DNA from 3 places in the Arthrobacter sp. FB24 genome. Region 2 is predicted to be linked to each of the others. Evidence: riboswitches for the same ligand, from Rfam matches in the RefSeq annotation. Region 2 holds a riboswitch; each other region holds the start of a gene.
The links. A riboswitch is a leader RNA that binds a small molecule or an ion and turns the genes downstream of it on or off. The one in region 2 is predicted to bind S-adenosylmethionine.
Positions count from the first base shown of each region.

Region 1: another riboswitch for S-adenosylmethionine. It lies ahead of ARTH_RS06675 (bifunctional o-acetylhomoserine/o-acetylserine sulfhydrylase); the one in region 2 lies ahead of ARTH_RS13490 (aminotransferase class V-fold PLP-dependent enzyme).
Region 3: another riboswitch for S-adenosylmethionine. It lies ahead of ARTH_RS19540 (DUF1737 domain-containing protein); the one in region 2 lies ahead of ARTH_RS13490 (aminotransferase class V-fold PLP-dependent enzyme).

Region 1 covers NC_008541.1:1,475,779-1,479,982, forward strand. Annotated here, with positions in the region: gene ARTH_RS06660 (histidine phosphatase family protein) at 1-120, opposite strand, end outside; gene ARTH_RS06665 (CPBP family intramembrane glutamic endopeptidase) at 230-997, shown strand; gene ARTH_RS06670 (VOC family protein) at 1,125-1,763, opposite strand; SAM riboswitch class IV at 1,925-2,039, shown strand; gene ARTH_RS06675 (bifunctional o-acetylhomoserine/o-acetylserine sulfhydrylase) at 2,101-3,417, shown strand; SAM riboswitch class IV at 3,508-3,623, shown strand; gene metX (homoserine O-acetyltransferase MetX) at 3,636-4,204, shown strand, end outside.
Region 2 covers NC_008541.1:2,977,931-2,982,134, reverse strand. Annotated here, with positions in the region: gene ARTH_RS13495 (class I SAM-dependent methyltransferase) at 1-103, opposite strand, end outside; gene ARTH_RS13490 (aminotransferase class V-fold PLP-dependent enzyme) at 167-1,579, opposite strand; SAM riboswitch class IV at 1,615-1,728, opposite strand; gene hisN (histidinol-phosphatase) at 1,959-2,771, opposite strand; gene rsgA (ribosome small subunit-dependent GTPase A) at 2,812-3,927, opposite strand; gene aroA (3-phosphoshikimate 1-carboxyvinyltransferase) at 3,917-4,204, opposite strand, start outside.
Region 3 covers NC_008541.1:4,340,410-4,344,613, reverse strand. Annotated here, with positions in the region: gene ARTH_RS19555 (hypothetical protein) at 21-344, shown strand; gene ARTH_RS19550 (O-succinylhomoserine sulfhydrylase) at 396-1,604, opposite strand; gene ARTH_RS19545 (rhodanese-like domain-containing protein) at 1,605-2,015, opposite strand; gene ARTH_RS19540 (DUF1737 domain-containing protein) at 2,012-2,281, opposite strand; SAM riboswitch class IV at 2,364-2,476, opposite strand; gene ARTH_RS19535 (NtaA/DmoA family FMN-dependent monooxygenase) at 2,697-3,992, shown strand; gene ARTH_RS19530 (aromatic amino acid ammonia-lyase) at 3,997-4,204, shown strand, end outside.

The sequences.
Region 1 (4,204 bases), 1.5 Mb from region 2:
TGCCACGCCGAGTTCGGTCAGCGGTATGCGGTAATCGGGCACCCGGTTATAGATGGAGGTGTCGGCATTGGCGGCGGACTGGCCGTGCCGGATCATGATGATTTTTCCGGGCGCACTCATAAATTCCAAGCATAGGCCCCGGACCGCGCGGCTCAGCGGAAGCGTTGCCCTGCGACCGGCCGGAAGCGGCGGACAGGAAAGAACCAGAAAGTGAAGGCAAGATAGGAACATGCTGGTTCCCTCCCGCCGTCGTCTGCGGTTAGAAGTCTGGATTGTCCTGGGTCTGTCGCTGGGGCAGTCCGCCGTGTATTCGGTGGTGCAGTTGCTGGACAAGCTGACGCGGGCACCCCTGGCGGAAGGGACCTCCACCCTCAACCGCTCCCAGAGCAGCCGCGAATACTTCGACCTCACGTACCAGCTGCTGGACATTGTTTTCGCTCTGGTGCCGGTGGTGCTGGTCATCTACTTCCTTACCGAGCACCGGACGGCGGGGGAGTCCGGGGCCTCGGCCTTCCGCAAACTCGGTTTCAACTTCGCCCGTCCCGGCAAGGACCTGCTGCAGGGGCTGGGCCTCGCGGCGTTGATCGGCATACCGTCCCTGGGGCTGTACGCCGCCGGACGGGCGCTGGGCATCACCACGGCCATCATCCCCAGTGCGCTCGACGCCTACTGGTGGACCATCCCCGTGCTGATTCTCTCCGCCGTACGGCACGGGATCGTGGAGGAGGTCATCGTGGTGGGGTACCTGCTGGACCGGCTCGGCAAGTTTGGCTGGAGCATGCCGCTGGCCATCTTCGCCAGCTCCATGCTCCGGGGCAGCTACCACCTCTACCAGGGGTTCGGTCCGTTCATCGGCAACGCCATCATGGGCGTGGTATTTGCGTGGATCTATACGAAGACCCGCCGCGTCATGCCACTGGTGATCGCCCACGCGCTGCTGGACATTGTGGCGTTCGTCGGCTTCAGCCTCTTCGGCAAGGCCATCGGGCTGGGCTAGCCGGCAACCGCTTAAAAGGATTCGGCCGCTATCGGTGGGTGACGTCGTTGGCACCCGCTGATAGCGGCCGAAGTTCGTAAAGGCAGCGCGCTGCCCGTGGCCCGGAGGACCACACGGTGTAAGAGGGCTAGATGGTTACTGCCCCGGAGGCGGTTTCGAACGTAACGGAGAGGATTCCCGGCGTCCCCTTCGGGGCGACCCATTCAACGGCCACATCCTCCAAGGGCTTCTCGACCGGTTGCCCGAGCCATTCCGTGACGCGCTCGGCCGAGCCGGCGATGGTGAGGCTGGACATCTTGACGTTGCTCGGGTAGGCGTTGGACGGGTGAAGCTCCGGGTCGCCTTCCCACTTGAGCATGTAGGGTACCTGCGGGTCTGCAATGAGGCCCAGGATACCGATCTGCTTCCAGACGAGTTCGCGGCCGTCCGGGAACTTGCGGTTGCCGTTGACAGCCGAGCGGCCGAGGCGTTCTTCGAACGGTGCCAGGTCGTCCACTTCGACGCACCAGCCCATCCAGCCGCCGCCAGCTGCGGAGCGTGCCCGGACAGCCTGCCCGAACGGAGCCTTGTCGGATGCCGGGTGGTCAAGGACCTCCACGACCTCCAAATACTTGTGCCCGGCGAGCGGGATAATCATGTTGCGGGTGCCAAATCGGGGGTGTACCCCGCCCTTAACGGCTTCGACGCCGAGGGCGGTTGCAATACGTTCGGTGGTGGCAGCCAAGCCATCTTGTTCACAGGCGTAAGAGACGTGATCCATGCGCATGCCCTCATCTTGGCACTTTGTGATGGAGCTCTCAGCTAAGGGTATGCTTACCGAGATGGGATGTCATGGCGGAGGGCCCTGAAGCCCACGAAAATCATGCGGCCGACGTCCTTCGTCACAAACCTGTTCAGACGGATTGCTCCGTTTCTACACTGGGTCAAGGTCATGAGCGCCAGCATTGAGCCCCGGCTTGCTGGCCGGCAACCCTCGTTCCGCGGTGGGGTGCCCCGGGTGAGGACCTGGCCTCCGGCAACCGCCGGTCGGCAAGCGCGGCACCAGAACCGGCCCGGCATACCGTGCGTCCGCCTGTGGTGCCTTTCTTTAGAAGGAGTCTTCAATGTCCAATGCCTGGTCTTTCGAAACCCGCCAGATCCACGCCGGGCAGGAGCCGGACAGCGCCACCGGCGCCAGGGCCCTCCCCATCTACCAGACGACGTCGTTCGTGTTCCCGAGCGCCGAGAGCGCTGCCAACCGCTTTGCGCTGGCCGAACTGGCGCCCATCTACACGCGCATCGGCAATCCCACCCAGGACGCAGTGGAGCAGCGCGTGGCCAGCCTTGAGGGCGGCCTGGCGGCGCTGCTGCTCAGTTCGGGGCAGGCGGCCGAAACATTCGCCATCCTCAACGTCGCCGAAGCCGGTGATCACGTGGTGGCCAGCCCCAGCCTCTATGGCGGCACCTACAACCTGCTGGCCCACACCCTGAAGAAGTTCGGCATCTCCGTGACCTTCGTCGAGGACCCGGACAACCTCCAGCAATGGAAGGACGCAGTCCGGCCAAACACCAAGCTTTTCTTTGCCGAAGTGGTGTCCAACCCGCGCCAGGATGTCCTGGACATCGAAGGCGTTTCCGGCGTTGCCCACGAGGCGGGTGTCCCGCTGATCGTGGACAATACACTGTCCACGCCCTACCTCATCCGGCCGCTGGAATGGGGTGCCGACATTGTGGTCCACTCGGCAACGAAGTACCTTGGCGGGCACGGCAGCGCCATTGCCGGCGTGATCGTGGACTCGGGCAACTTTGATTTCGGCAAGGACCCGGAGAAGTTTCCCGGCTTCAACACCCCGGACCCCACCTACAACGGGCTTGTCTACGCGCGGGACCTCGGCGCCGGGGGCGCCTTGGGCGCGAACCTTTCCTACATCCTGAAAGCCCGCGTCCAGCTCCTGCGGGACCTCGGCTCGGCCGTTTCTCCGTTCAACGCCTTCCTTATCGCCCAGGGCCTGGAAACGCTGAGCCTGCGCGTTGAGCGCCACGTGGCCAACGCGGTGAGCGTCGCCGAATGGCTGGAGGCACGGGCCGACGTCGAATCCGTGGCCTACGCGGGGCTGCCGTCCAGCCCCTGGTACGAGCGCGGCCGCAAGTACGGACCCAAGGGCACCGGAGCCATCGTGTCCTTCAACATCGCTGGCGGGGCCGAGGCCGGCAAGCGGTTCGTGGACGCGCTGGAACTGCACTCGCATGTCGCAAACATCGGTGACGTGCGCTCGCTGGTCATCCACCCGGCGTCGACCACGCACAGCCAGCTGACGGCGGAACAGCAGGCGGTGGCAGGGGTCACGCCGGGCCTGGTCCGCCTCTCGGTGGGGCTGGAACACATCGATGACATCATCGCCGACCTCGACGCCGGTTTCCGCGCCGCCAAGGGCGACTGACGCGTATGACTCCCGGCGTCTCGACGCCGGGAGTCATATTGCTGTCACATTCTTCGCCATTGCGGGGACGCATTTCGTAGACTCTTTAAAGGTCATGAGTGCCAGCGACAGCCCCGGCTTGCTGGCCGGCAACCCTCCTTTCGCGGCGGGGTGCCCCGGGTGAAGACCTGGCCTGCCGGCCAGTTGGCGGCAGGCAAGCGCGAAGAAGAGGTCCTCAGATGACGATTGCCGTCACCCGCAGCGGTGTACCCGAAACATCCAGCCACAGCCTGTCAGCCCGTGACGTGAAAACCACCGCGGGCAAAACCGCAGGCACTGTCCCCGACGGTACCGTCAGGTTCCAGGGCATCGGCGGGCTTGACCTTGAAGCCGGCGGGCATCTGCCGGACGTCACACTCGCCTACGAGACGTGGGGCACGCTGAACGCGGACCGTTCCAACGCCGTGCTGGTGCAGCATGCCCTGACCGGCAGCACGCACGTTACCAGGGGAGCCAGTGACGAAGAAGGCTGGTGGGAGCAGCTTGCCGGGCCCGGCGCCCCGGTTGATACGGACAAGTACTTCGTGGTTTCCATCAACATCCTGGGCGGTTGCTACGGCTCCACCGGGCCTTCCACTCCCGCGCCGGACGGCAGGCCGTGGGGCTCGCGCTTCCCCCTGGTGACCCTGCGCGACACCACTGCGGCCGAGGCCCGGTTGGCGGACGCCCTTGGCATCGACAGCTGGTACGCCGTCCTGGGCGGATCCCTGGGTGGAGCCCGCGCCTTGGAATGGGCCGTTAGCTTCCC
Region 2 (4,204 bases):
GATAGCCGGGACGGACCCGGTCATAGTGTTCGCCGCCGTCCTGGAAACTCCGGCCGAGCTCGTAGCGGCGCTGGTGGTGCAGTTTGGGGCCTCCCCGTGCCACGTGCAGTCTCCTTCGGGCAGGCTGGAATTCTTACCCCTCGAATTTACCGCACACGCCGCACCCTCAGTCTTCGGTGCAGGGCGCTGCGCCGGCGGTGCCTGGAGTGTTGGGTGCCCAGTCCGGGTAGCTGCGGGTGTCGTTGGCAGGCACCCAGCGGCCCGAGTCCACGACATAGTCCCAGCCGAGGCCGGTCCGGCGAAGTTCCTCGATCCCGGCGAGCAGGCGCTGGGCATCCTCCAAGCGGGAGCCGACGCCGAAGCTTGCCCGCAATGAGCCTGACGGCAGTCCCAGCCGCTTCAGCAGCGGGTGGGCGCAGAAGCGGCCGTCCCGGAGGCCCACGCCATGTTCGGCGGACAGGTAGGCCGCGACGAGGCCGGCGTCGTAGCCGGCGACGGAGAAGTTGACCACCCCGATGGTGTCATCCGTGTCGCTGAAGATCTGGTGGACAGCGACGCCGTCGATCTTCCGCAGTCCCTCAACGAGGAAGGACCGGATGGCCGTCTCATGGGCGTGCCACAGTTCCTGGTCCAGGGCGCCGATAACCTGGGTGGCCCGGGCCAGGGTGGCGGCCCCGAGGACGTTCGGTGAGCCGCCTTCATGACGTGCCGGCCCGGTGGTCCAGCTAACGGAGTCCAGCCGCGCCTCACGTACGGCTCCGCCGCCTGCGAGGTGGGGCGTCCCGGCGTCGAGCCAGTCCGGCCGGCCCACGAGGACTCCGCTGCCAAACGGCGCGTACAGCTTGTGGCCTGAGAAGGCGAGGTAGTCGACGTCGTCCGCGGCGATGTCGATGCGGCGGTGCGGGGCCAGCTGCGCCGCGTCCACAACGATCCTTGCGCCGTGTTCGTGAGCCAGTGCGGCCAGCTCGCGGATGGGGAGGATTTCGCCGGTGACGTTGGAGGCGCCCGTAACGGCCAGCAGGCTGATGTCACCGTGCCGGAGCTCGGAACGCAGGTTCTCCAGGGTGGCCCTGAGCGTCGGGGCGGCCACAACACTCCGGTGCGGGACGCCCTGCCAGGGGAGCAGGTTGGCGTGGTGTTCGATGTCGAGGTACAGCACTTCGCCGATGTGGCGGCCGTCGGCCACCGGCAGGCATCCGGCCAGCAGGTTCAGTGAGTCCGTGGTGTTCCGGGTGAAGATGACGGAATCGTCCGCCCTGCCGCCCACGAACCCGCGGACGATGTCCCGGGCATTTTCGTACACCGACGTGCTGATCTGCGAGGCATAGCCCGCGCCGCGGTGCACGCTGGCGTAGTACGGCAGGATCTCGTTGAGGTAGGCCGAGACAACGGACAGCGCCGGGGCCGATGCGCCGTAGTCCAGGTTCGCGTAGCGGACGTGGCCGCCCTGGATCAGCGGAGCCTGGATCTCCGCGCCGGTAACGGCGGAGAGGGGGCGCTGGGCGACGGTGAACCGCGGGTCCAGAAGGCCTGCAGTGGACGTGGTTGCGGTGTTTGCGGGGAAAGTGGCAGTAGTCATGGGGACCTCACTGTAAAGGGACCCCGCACTCCGGGGATCCGCGCTTGCCGGGTCCGTTCCGGACCGGCCTGGTCGTCACCCGGGGCACCCCACCGCGAATGGAGGGTTGCCGGCCAGCAAACCGGGGTTTAGCGCTGGCACTCGTGACCTGTTTCGAGATTAGGACATTCACCGCGCCGCGGGAAAGTCAGGGCGATTGTTAAGCTCTTTGTTACGCGCGGCGGAAGAAGGGGGCCGGCGCCGAATATAACGACGGCGGACACCCCCTAAGGAGGGCATCCGCCGTTGTTTATTCGGCACGCTCTTGAATGTGCCTGCCGGGGTGCGCCCGCGACGGAACCTCTTGGCTCCGGGCCCGACGCCGGGGGCGGGGCGCGCGTTAGAGGAGGTCGTCCAGTTCCGGGTTCAGCCGCTTGAGGACCTCTGAATGAAGGATTGAATTGGTGGCCAGGGCGTTGCCGCCGAAGGGGCCGTCCACTCCCTCAAGTGAGGTGAAGCGTCCGCCGGCTTCGGTGACGATCGGCACCAGCGCCGCCATGTCATACAGGTTCAGCTCCGGCTCGCAGGCGATGTCCACCGATCCCTCGGCCACCATGCAGTAGGACCAGAAGTCACCGTAGGCGCGGGTCCGCCAGACCTCTTCAGTGAGCCCCAGGAATTCGTCCAGGTTGCCGCGTTCCTTCCAGCCGCCCAGGCTCGAATAGGAGAGGGACGCGTCAGACAGCCTGGAGACGTTCGAAACCTTCAGCCTGGTGGCAGCCGCAAGCGACCGTCCCATGTAGGCACCCGCCCCCTTCGCGGCCCACCAGCGCTTGCCCAGGGCGGGCGCGCTGACCAGGCCCACCACCGGCTCGCCCTCATCCACGAGGGCGATCAGGGTAGCCCACACCGGCACGCCGCGGACGAAGTTCTTGGTGCCGTCGATCGGGTCGATGATCCAGCGGCGGGAACCATGCCCGGAACTGCCGAACTCTTCACCGAGGACGGCATCTCGCGGACGGGAACGGGAGAGCTGGCCGCGGATGGATTCTTCAGCGGCCTTGTCAGCATCCGTTACCGGCGTCAGATCCGGTTTGGTTTCAATCTGAAGGTCCAGCGCCTTGAAGCGGCTCATGGTCTGGGAGTCAACAGAGTCGGCCAGGACATGGGCGAGGCGCAGGTCATCGTTGTAGCTCGAAGCGGGTTGGGTCATGGTTCCAAACTACCGTCTCTGTGGCCGGCCGGCCGGGATGTCACGAAACGATGCCGAGTTCCTTGGCATCCTGTGCTTCCATCCGGGGGTCTGTGCCGAGCAACCGACGCAGGGACGCCAGGCGCGCTGCACCGGACGGGCCCGCGTGTCCTTGGGCCACCCAGGCGTCCACACCGCAGTTGACGGCGGAGGCATCGTGCTTGCAGCCGCGTTCGCAGGCATCCGTGCCGGGTTCCAGATCGGGGAACGAGCGCAGGATCCGGTCGGGATCCACGTGGGCAAGGCCGAAGGAGCGGATGCCGGGCGTATCAATGATCCAGCTTCCGGCGGGCGCGTCACTGATCCGCAGGGCAAGCGCCGACGACGACGTGTGCCGCCCCCGGCCGGTGACGGCGTTGACGCCTCCCGTGGCCCGCTCAGCACCCGTCAGGGCATTGACCATGGTGGACTTCCCTACGCCGGAATGCCCGAGCATCACGGTGACCTTGCCGTTGAGGTGCGCCCGCAGCTGCGAGACAGCGTCGCTGTCCAGGCGTGCCGAGAGTCCGTCATCGGAGCGTGCATCGATTCCGGAGGCCGCGGCGTCGGCTGTCCGGCTGATGATCACGGGGAAATCAAGGTGCCGGTAGTTGGACAGGAGCTCCGTGGGATCCTTGACGTCCGCCTTGGTGACCAGCAGCAACGGCTCAATCCCGGCGTCGTATGCCGCCACCAGGGCGCGGTCAATAAAGCCGGTGCGCGGTTCCGGATTGGCGGCGGCAACCACCACCACAAGCTGGTCAGCGTTCGCCACCACTGCCCGCTCGATGGGGTCCGTGTCATCGGCGCTGCGCCGCAGCAGCGTGCGGCGGTCCTGGATCTTCACGAGCCGCGCAAGCGTGTCCGGTGCCCCCGAAACATCTCCCACCAGGGACACGAAGTCCCCCGCGACCACGGGCGAACGGCGCAGTTCACGGGCGCGCGCGGCAATCACCGTGCGCTCGTTCCCGCTGTCCTCGCCCACCACCGCCGTATAGCGCCCGCGGTCCACCGTGATGATCCGGCCGGTCACGGCGTCGTCATGGCTGGGCCGGTCCTTGGTCCGGGGACGCGAGCCTTTCTTGTTGGGGCGGATCCGGATATCGGACTCGTCCCAGGAACCGGTGCTACGCCCCACGGGCCTGTTCCGTCTGCCGGCCCGGCTGTTGTGTCAGCATGGATTCCCAAAGTTGCGGAAAGTCCGGCATGGTCTTGGACGTAGTGCCGATGTCTTCCACTTCCACGCCGGGAACGGCGAGGCCCAGGATGGCCCCTGCGGTGGCCATGCGGTGGTCCGCGTAGCTGTGCACGACGCCGCCATGGAGCTTCGCGGGCCGGATCACCAGGCCGTCGGAAGTTTCCTCGGCATCGCCGCCGAGGCGGTTGATCTCCGTGACGAGTGCGGCTAGCCTGTC
Region 3 (4,204 bases), 1.4 Mb from region 2:
CTACTACCCCGGAGCGCGCTATGGAAACCGAATACGCAACAGTCGCCGGCCACGATGTCACCACCATCACCTGCGTCTGCGGAAACACCGTCAGCGACGAAGGGCTGATCCAGGCCAACTCCGAAGGCATGCCCGTCCACCTTGGCGAGGGCACTCCTGTCCCGGCCGGACTGGCCGAGTGGCCCGGGGATGAGGACCTCTACACGCTGTGCCCGGCATGCGGCCGCGTCTACCATGACACCGTCATCGAAGAGACCGGCACCGCGCCAGTCGCCTTCACTGTGGACGTTGCGGCCGCCCCGATAGCTGAAGCGATCCGCCTGCACTGGGAGCTGGACACCTGACTTTCGGCGCGGCAGGTCTTCGTAGCTTGGCGCTGATCAGGGGCGGGATGGTCAGATCTGTTTGAGCGCCTGCTCCAGGTCGCGGATGAGGTCGTCAACATCCTCGAGTCCTACCGACAGGCGGACCACGCCGTCGCTCAACCCGATGGCGGCCCGGCCATCCGGCCCCATGGCACGGTGCGTGGTGGTGGCCGGGTGGGTGATGAGCGTCTTGGCATCGCCGAGGTTGTTGGAGATGTCGATGATCCGCAGCGCGTCCAGCAGGGCAAAGGCTGCTTCCTTCGCCGTGCGGCCCGCCGACGGCAGAAGCTCCAGCGTGAGCACGGTACCGCCGGCCTTCATCTGCCTGGCCGCCAGCTCAAACTGCGGGTGGGACTTCAGCAGCGGGTACTTGACCCAGCTGACCGCCGGCTGGCCTTCCAGCCACTCGGCCAGGCGAAGCGCGGAGGCCGAGGAATGGTTGACGCGCAGCGCCATGGTTTCCAGGCCCTTCGTCAGCACCCAGGCGTTGAAGGCTGAAAGCGCCGGCCCGGTGTGGCGCATCAGCTGCTTGACCGGGCCTTCGATGAACTCCTTGGTGCCCAGGATGGCGCCGCCAAGGACCCGCCCCTGGCCGTCAATGTGCTTGGTGCCGGAGTACACCACCACATCCGCGCCGAGCTCCCCGCAGCGCTGCAGCAGGGGGGTGGCAAAGACATTGTCGACGACGACGGTCGCCCCGGCAGCGTGGGCCAGTTCGCTGACCGCGGCGATGTCCACGATCTCCTGCATCGGGTTCGACGGCGACTCGAAGAAGACCGCCGTCGTCGGTTCCGCCAAAGCGGTCCGCCACTGTTCCAGGTCCGGGCCGTCCACGAACACCGTTTCGACGCCCCACCGGGGCAGGATCTCGTTCAAAATGACAAAGCAGGAGCCGAACAGCGACCGGGCGGCAACCACCCGGTCACCGGCAGCCAGCAGGGCACCCAGTGCCGTAAAGACGGCGGACATGCCGGACGCCGTCGCAAAGCACGCTTCGGTGCCCTCGAGCAGCCGGAGGCGTTCCTGGAAGGTGGCCACGGAGGGGTTGCCGTACCGGGAGTACACAAACCGTTCGTCCTCGCCGGTGAATGCCCGCTCGGCAGCTGCCGCGGATTCGTAGACGAACCCCGAGTTGAGGAAGATCGGCTCGGCGGTCTCCTGGAAATTGGTGCGGTCAAGTCCGCCGCGGACAGCCTGGGTGTCAGGGCTCCAGCCAGCGGCGTCGGGATTGAAGGTCACTTAGTTCTTTCCGAGATTGGTGGGCAGGCCGCGGTTCTTCCAGCCGTTGACGGTGCGTTCGCCGTAACGGTCCGGTTCGCCTTCGAAGCCTTCGAGGACGTTGTAGGCGGTGAACCCGGCCCGGGTGGCGGCAATGGCCGCGGCAACGGACCGGACACCGGAACGGCAGAGGAACACCAGTTCGACGCCGGAGTCCTCGGGGGCCTGCTGCTTCAGCTGGTCGACAAAATCCGGGTTGGGGATGCCGCCGGGGAAGGTCCACTGGATAAAGAGGGGATCGTTATCCGTGGCTTTGGTGTCCGGGATGCCGATGTGCGCCCACTCGCCCTCAGTGCGGACATCCACCAGGACGGCGCCCTGCTCCAGTTTGGCCCAGGCGTCCTGCGGGCTCAGGTCTCCGGCGTAGCTCATGCGTGGCCCTCGAAGCCTTCGCCCGGGAAGTCGGCGTCGAACTCAAGTTCGTCCACTGCGGTTGCCACCGCCGCGTCGGAGCTGGCGACTGCCTCGGGCAGGATCACGGCCTGGGCAACGATCACGCTGGTGCCGTTGAAGGTTGCCGCCGGGCCTCCGTGCAGGACATAGCCGTCGGCCAGTGCTGCGGAGATGCGCTCGCAGAACGAGCGGTCGTCGGGGCCGGTGATGAGCCGGTAGGCCAGCCTTTCCTGCGGCAGTGCCAGGGCCGGTTGTTCCTGGCCGGCGGCGTCTGGTTCGGCTGCCGGGGCCAGCTGTGCGGGTGCGTCGGACACGACGGATCTCCTTCTCTCACGCTTGCAATTCGAATATCGATATGCCGAGTATTCACCTGAGGCACCCCGCCGTGGAAGGAGGGTTGCCGACCGGCCAGTCAGGGCTTGGCGCCGGTTCTCATTACTCCCCAAAAACGTAACACTTACGACGGCGGCCCGCACCGCCGTCGTCGTCATCTTCCGTAACGGGAACGCCCGCACCGCGGCCCCGCATCCGCCCCGGCGGTACCCCCGGCTGCAGTTACAAAAGACCCTGCCGGGGGGATAATGACGGGAGATGAACCGCTGTAACGCCGGATGAAATCAGGCAGCCGTGAATGAATCGAATCGGAATACAGGCAGTCCCATGCTGCACTTCGGTTGGTTTGTGGGTCACGGGTTCGGCGTCCAGGGGTGGGGTACGCCCGGGTATGGCATCGGGTACGACTGGAAAAAACCCGCCCTGTACCAGCACGCCGTGCGGGAATTCGAGCGGGCAGGGCTGGACCTTTTCATCATCGAGGACTCGCTCACCGTACCGGACACGTACGGCGGAAGCGCCAAGGTGTCGCTGGCGCAGGCGTCCTTTGCGCCGAAGCACGATCCGCTGGCACTGGTGCCCTACCTGCTCTCCGCCACGGAACACCTGGGCATTGTTCCCACGGTGAGTGCGTCCTTCTACCCGCCGTTCACCGCTGCCCGGCTCCTGGCCACGCTGCAGCATTTCTCCAGCGGCCAGCTGGGCTGGAACGTGGTGACCTCCGGCAGCGATCTTGCTGCGCAGAACTACGGGCTGGACCAGCAGATCGAGCATGACCTCCGCTATGAGAAGGCGGAGGAATTCGTGGACGTGGTGCGCAAGCTCTGGCGCAGCTGGGAGCCGGACGCCATTGTCGAGGATCCGGACGCCGGCATCTTTGCCGACCATACGAAGGTCCATCCGATCAACCACGACGGCCAATTCTTCAAGGTCCGGGGCCCGCTCAACACCGCGCCGCTGCCTGAGGAACCGGTGCTGGTGCAGGCCGGGGCGTCCCCGCGGGGCAAGGCTTTCGCGGGCGGCAACGCGGACGTCGCAATTGCCCTCGCCAGGGGCGCGGACGGCATGAGGGCCTACCGTGATTCGATCCGGGCCGAGGCGGCCGCGGCGGGGCGGGACCCCGACGACGTCAAGGTGCTGTTTGTCCTCAAACCCACCGTGGTGGGCTCCCGGGCCGAAGCGGACGAGCTCCGGGAGCAGCGCCGCCAGCTCACGCAGCGCGACATCGACAGCCAGCTGAACTCCATCTCCTACCTCTCCGTGATCGACTTCCAGCAGTTCGACCTCGACGCCCCGCTCCCCGAGCTCACCACGAACAGCAACCAGGGCACCCTGGATCATTTCGCCAAGGCGGGTCCTCCCGGGTCCACGCTGCGCCAGCTCCTGCAGGCCCGCAGCGGCGGCGCCGGGGACAGCATCATCGGCACGGCCGAGGAAATTGCCGACTACCTCGAAGAAACCGGCGTGCAGGTGGGCGGGGACGGCTTCCTGTTCTCGGGTTTCGTTGATCCGGCCACCGTTCATGGTGTGCTGGACCGGCTGGCCCCGGTGCTGCGACGCCGCGGGCTGCTCCGGACAAGCTATGGCGACGGCGGCTTCCGCCGGAACCTGCTGGACTTCTAGTGCCATGGGCGGCGGCAGCGGAGAGTTCCTGATCGGCACGGCGCACCTGCGCGCCAGGGACGTCGCCGAAGCCGCGGCTGATCCCGCCGTTAAGTTCGTCCTGAGCGTGGACGCCCTGGAGCTGATCGGGCTCTCGCGTGAGGTGGTGCAGCAGGCCATCGACTCCGGCCACCGCGTCTACGGACTCAATACGCTGCTGGGATCCGGGCGGG